DNA from 2 places in the Rahnella aceris genome. Region 2 is predicted to be linked to the other one. Evidence: predicted binding sites of a transcription regulator. Region 2 holds the regulator's gene; the other holds the start of a gene.
The links. The regulator Fur, encoded in region 2, represses iron uptake genes when iron is present. The targets are predictions, from matches to a motif close to ATAATAATGAGAACNACTATCAA.
Positions count from the first base shown of each region.

Region 1 (3,161 bases), on a different contig from region 2:
ATCAGCCAGCGGATTGCGGGTGAGGATTTGCATCAGCGCACCGGATAATCCGAGCGCCATCCCTGCCAGCAAACCGGCCAGCGTGCGCGGCACACGGGCATCGGTGACAATCACGCAGTCCGCCCCAGTGCACTGGCCGTTAAGCGCTGACATCACGGTGCCGGACGCAAGCGATTTCTCGCCCAGCACCAGACTCAGCGCCATCATCAGGCAGAGCAAAAACAAGGCAACCAACAGCGCTGTGAGATTTTTTATTGAGCGGGACATCAGTGAGTTACGAACAGTTTTTCAAGCTGATTCAGCATGTTGCTGGCGCTGTAATAATCGAGTCTGAACGTGTCGTCACCCATGGCATACACGCGCCCGGCCTGCACGGCAGGTAACTTCGCCAGAAAAGGATTGGTCAGCAGCCGTTGTGCATCAGGCTGACTGGCGGAAAATAACAGCAGCGTCTGGCCGTTCATCGCCTCCGGCATTTTCTCACCGGCAAGCTGGATGATGTCATGGCGTTTGCCCTGACTGTAACTGGCGGCTAAATTCAGCGGAACCGGCGCGAGGCTGAATCCTAACTGCCGGAGCAACTGACCTTGCGGTGACGCGGGCGTCCACAGATTGGCGCTTTTGCCATCTGATCCATAAACCAGCGCGGACACCGGCTGCGGTGGCAAATGTATCGCTTTTTTCAGACTGTCTTCACGGGCTGAAAACTGCGCGATAACCTTGGCGGCATCGGTTTCTTTACCCGTCGCCCGGCCTAATTCGGTGGCGAGTTCCTGCCAGCTTTTATCGTCGTAATTGACCACCATGACCGGCGCAATGGCCGACAGCTGATCATAGAGTTTCAGTGCGGAATCCCCGCCTGTGGCGGCAATAATGATGAGATCCGGTGCCTGTCCGGCAATGGCTTCAGCATTCGGTTCGCCGATATAAAGCCGCTGCACACCGCGTTGTTTCGCGACATCGCCCCACTGGCGGAAAAAGCCCTGAGCATCGGAAACCCGATTATTGGGCGCAGTCGCTCCGCTGGCGATAACCGGCGCATTAATCGCCAGCAATGTGCCGGTGACGGTGACGCTGGTGGAGACAATCCGCTGCGGCGGCTGTTGTAATGTGATGCTTCCCTTTGAGGTCATAACTTGCCGTGGCCAGCCTTCTGCGAAAGCCTGCGTGGCGACAAGCAGCGATAACAACAGCGCAACCATCCCTGAAAAACGGCGAAAACCAGCCCTTGTCATTGGATCCATTCCTGATTCTTTAATGTTAATGGTTATCATTATTATATGCAGGGCGTATGGGGTCAATGACGAGAGAGGTTCAATCCGTGGAAAAGTCAGGGGAAGACAGGTATTCACGCAACAAAAAAGCCACTCCGTATGAAGTGGCTTAATCGTTTGAATCTCAAACTAAAATCTGGTGGCCCTTGCTGGACTTGAACCAGCGACCAAGCGATTATGAGTCGCGTGCTCTAACCAACTGAGCTAAAGGGCCGAGGTGCGGGATTATACGGTAAACTCTGCTTACAGGTCTATATGTCTTCGGTTTGTATGCGCGTTTTGTGCACAGTTTTAGTCTGTTGTGTTCACTGCGTTTTTACCTATAACTCAGGTAAATACATCTTAAGGGATAATAATGATTACAGATATTATCGCCCGGGATCTTTCTGTCGTGTTTTGCGGCATCAATCCCGGCTTATCCACTGCTCATCATGGTTTCCATTTCGCTAATGCCAATAACCGCTTCTGGAAGGTTATCTATCAGGCGGGTTTTACCGGGCGTTTACTTAAGCCTGAAGAAGAACAGCATTTGCTGGATACAGATTGCGGGATCACCATGCTGGTGGAACGTCCGACCGTTGAGGCAACGGAGCTGGTTCGCGATGAGTTGCGCGAAGGGGGCGCAGCGTTGATGGCAAAAATTGAATACTATCAGCCGCGTGCGCTGGCTGTTTTAGGCAAACAGGCATTCAGTAAAGCGTTTGGCATCAGTAAGGTGAACTGGGGACGTCAGGCGTTGAAAATCGGTGACACGGAAGTTTGGGTGCTGCCTAACCCAAGCGGCCTGAACCGGGCGACGCTGGATGAACTGGTATCCGCATACCGTGAACTATTCTTATCATTAGAAAACACAGCATAATCCCGTCACCTCCTCTTATTATTCCCTCAGATATAAAATCTCGCCATGATGATTATTTTATTAATAATCGTCTTGGTTTTGGTTGATTTACCAAATTATTTCGCTATTAAAGCAGCTTTATACTCTCTGAACCCCACCTGAATACATTTGCATATTTAATGTAAGAGGAATGCTTCCCCCGTGTGAATGCGCTCAACTGAACTAAAACTTATTCCATCGCCTCATTCGGGGTGAGCAGCAAAGTAGTCAGGCAGTTTGATTCTTCAGGAGCAGGAGATATGGCTAATGTTGAAACCGAAGAAAGACAGGAAAATCTGGAGGAATGGTTCGAACTATTTTCAGGACTACCGCTCCGGCATTCAGAAAGAGAAGCAAGATTAATCAGCTTTTGTGAAAAAAACAGCGTCTGCATCATGTCGGTGATGCCCTGGATAGCATCGGAATTTGCTGAACATGGTGGTTTCGCCGGATTATTTCATTTTATTCATCTCCATGGAGGGAGAAAAATATACATGCCCAAAGAGGCAGAGAAGTTTTATCAGATCTACGGGATTAATATCCCGCAAAATAAATATAACAGAATTTATAAAAAAATTGATTCTTCTGGATATCTGGATACGCCATCCAACTGGGGGGTGTTTATCGCTATTCGCCGGGCAGCAATGCAAGTGGCGATGAAAGAAGATATTCCGGCAAAACTACTCACACAAACTTTTGGTATTACGATGCGAAGTATCCGGCTAATTAAATCACGTAACGCGTGTCTGTAAAGGAGGTCGAGGAAGTTAAGAGAAGGCAAAGACTACACACAATTATTTTCTCATTCATTTTAATATAAAAGGTAAATATTATGACTCAATATTCTGTCACTGTAGCAAACAACTCTGTAAATACCGGCGCAATTTGTATTTATCAAACCTCTCCGGATATCACCGATCCCAAAGTGATGTCACTGGCGTGGTTCTCCAAAGTGGCACATCCAAAAACCAAAGTGCAGTTTGACTGGGGAATTGATTACAGTTTTGTTT
Region 1 covers NZ_JAADJV010000005.1:136,381-139,541, reverse strand. Annotated here, with positions in the region: gene fepD (Fe(3+)-siderophore ABC transporter permease) at 1-267, opposite strand, end outside; gene fepB (Fe2+-enterobactin ABC transporter substrate-binding protein) at 267-1,235, opposite strand; tRNA gene GW591_RS20915 (tRNA-Ile) at 1,412-1,488, opposite strand; gene mug (G/U mismatch-specific DNA glycosylase) at 1,630-2,133, shown strand; gene GW591_RS20905 (hypothetical protein) at 2,412-2,903, shown strand; gene GW591_RS20900 (hypothetical protein) at 2,984-3,161, shown strand, end outside.
Region 1: fepB (Fe2+-enterobactin ABC transporter substrate-binding protein) is a predicted target of Fur. The motif match lies at 1,258-1,280, and genes of this name have one in related genera.

Region 2 (3,161 bases):
AAGCACACAAAGGCGATAACACATAAAAATATTGCCCGATAAACTTATTTCCCAGTTAAGAAGGCGAGCAGAAGCATATTCTCCGCCGCACGAGTTTGCTATCATCTGCATTATTATTGCCTGCGTTGCAGAGCACTTCATTGAGAACAAGAGGTTAGGTAATCTTATGGCCGTTGTAGGTATCTTCTTTGGATCCGATACAGGTAACACCGAAAACATCGCAAAAATGATCCAGAAGCAATTGGGTAAAGATGTTGCAGAGGTGCATGACATTGCGAAGAGCAGCAAAGAGGATCTGGAAAAATTCGATATTTTGCTTATCGGCATTCCAACCTGGTATTACGGTGAAGCGCAGTGTGACTGGGACGACTTTTTCCCAACGCTGGAAGAGATAGATTTCGAAGGTAAGCTGGTGGCACTGTTTGGTTGCGGTGACCAGGAAGACTACGCCGAATATTTCTGCGATGCGCTGGGCACCGTGCGCGATATCATTGAGCCACGCGGCGCAGTGATTGTCGGACATTGGCCTACCGAAGGTTACCACTTTGAAGCATCTAAAGGCCTGGCGGATGATAAGCACTTCATAGGACTGGCAATTGACGAAGATCGTCAGCCCGAACTGACCAGCGAACGTGTTGATGCCTGGGTGAAACAGATCACAGAAGAACTTAGCCTTTCTGAAATTATTGGCTAAAAACCCTGTTGGCCCTGAGGATTTATTCTACAATTGAAGGGCCAAACTATTACTGAAATTAACAATTTAACTGCTACAAAATTGTAACTTTCGGTCGTATCAAGGTACACTGAGTTCCTCTGTTTTTTCTATTGATCAAGTCGTTGCATTCCAAATGTGACCGGCAATTTGTGATCTTTATTAACAGGCTGTCGTTGACGAGAATTGGCACATTGCGTTAAACGAAGAGACTAAACGAATAATTTTGTGCCGCCGATGCCACAGGCTGCATGCCTCAACTTGATTAGCACATAGTAACAGGACTGAATCCGCATGACTGACAACAACACCGCACTGAAGAAAGCCGGCTTAAAAGTCACGCTTCCGCGCCTCAAAATCCTGGAAGTGCTGCAAGCGCCGGAAGGTCATCACGTTAGTGCGGAAGATCTTTACAAGCAACTGATTGATATGGGTGAAGAAATTGGCCTGGCGACGGTTTACCGCGTTCTGAACCAGTTTGACGACGCCGGTATTGTCACCCGTCATAACTTCGAAGGCGGCAAGTCCGTATTCGAACTGACCCAGCAACATCACCATGACCACCTGATCTGTCTGGATTGCGGTCGTGTGATCGAATTCCGTGACGAATATATTGAAGGTCGTCAGCGTGAGATTGCTAAGAAACACGGTATCAAGCTCACCAACCACAGCCTGTATTTGTACGGTCACTGTGAAGCAGGCGATTGCCGCGAAGATGACTCTTTGCACAACGATAAACCTGCGCAGTAATCTGCACAGGCTTTGACTAAATTAACCGCTGAAAAGCGGTTTTTTTATGTCTGATATCGACGCAGATTGAGCCCGGATAGCAGGCATAAAAAACCCCGGCAAGCCGGGGTATGTTTCGCTGCTGAGATTCACGACTTAGGTGAATTGTTCGTTTTTATTTCCTGCCAGATTTTCCCGCAATCAGCAGCATATGCCTGACCGTCGCCAGTTTTACGCGCCGTCAGACATCGCTGGTAATCCAACACACGTACCGTTTCTTGTTCCGCAAATTGCTGGTGGGCTTTTTCCTGTTTCAGTTTATTCAGTAACACCTCGCAGGATGCCAGTTTGTCCGGATTGCCTTCTGACGTATTGATACAGGCACGGTAATCTTCCCGCGTTTGGGATATTTGTGCCTGATCGGCGGTGGGTGCACAACCGGCCAGCAAAACAGCCGAAACCATGATCATCAGTACTTTATTCATCGACATAGCGACCTCAGAAAATAGTAAATGGAGCGATAACGATGAATTTCACGTCTTTTTCATCCTGGAAAATGTTGCCGTAACCGCCGCCCCAGCTCGGAATATCCGAATGGTTGTCGTACTGGGTGTAATGCAGTTTGAACAACGTCCCTTTGGCGCGCCCTTCCTGAATGGTGTACAGCGCATCCAGGCTCCATGCGCTTTCTTTCAGACGCTGGCTCTGGTCATAAGCGGCGTTGGTGCTCGGTTTGGCATCCCAGGCATAGACGTACGAACCACCGACCGCGAAGCCCGGTAAATCCCATTTCGCCAGATCATACAATACGCCTGCATATACTGCTTTTTCACCGTTGGCGTTGAAGTCCGAGCGGTTGTCCCACCACACATCAAGACGGCCGTTTGAGGAAGAATAAGTCGGGGTCATGCGCTGCAGGAAGTAGCCCTGATTCCCTTCCGCTTTCACCATCGTCCCTTCCAGACGCCAGTTAAACTGCCCGGTGGTATAGCCAAAGGTCAGTGCCTGCAACCATGCCAGACCGTCATACAGACTGTTCGGATCATTCTTGTCACTGATGCGGTCTTCTGCACCATAGAACTGATAGCTGGTGGTCAGCGGATTGCCCAGCAGATCCATTTTGTACGAGGCCTTAGCAAAGTACTGATCGACATAACTTTCAGCCTGGCCAAATGCGCCTTCCAGTACGAAGTCATTTTTAAAATCATATTTCGCACCGAGCGAATGAATATAAGAAACGCCGGTTTTCTTGTCATTCTGGCGGAAATCATCCATTTCCAGATGCCACGGCGATTTATATTCATCAGCCCACATATAGGAGAAACTCAGTTCACCCGGGTCACCGAAATCGTGTTTATAACCGGCTTCCGCACCGCGATACGTACCCGGCATAAAGCTCCAGTGCGGTGCGATCAGCGTCTGTCCGGTAGGCTGAATATACCCTGCGTGCCCCCAGAATCCGCCGTATTTGAATTTACCGGCTGCCTTATAAAGACTGACCCCACTTTTATCCCCGGAGTAATCTTCGTCGTAGGCGCGGTTGCTGTTGGAAAAGGCGATTTCGTTGGGATGGCCGCTCTCGCTGCTCTCAGCCATTTCAATCGCCGTAAAGGCTGCGATATCAATACCAAACATGTCCCAGGCATAGCCGGAAGAAAAATCGAGGTTCAGGTTAGCGGTAGAATGCGAAAGGTTGGTTGTATAGTCTTTGTAGTGGTCA
Region 2 covers NZ_JAADJV010000001.1:2,342,381-2,345,541, forward strand. Annotated here, with positions in the region: gene fldA (flavodoxin FldA) at 167-694, shown strand; gene fur (ferric iron uptake transcriptional regulator) at 1,007-1,462, shown strand; gene chiQ (ChiQ/YbfN family lipoprotein) at 1,591-1,926, opposite strand; gene chiP (chitoporin ChiP) at 1,940-3,161, opposite strand, start outside.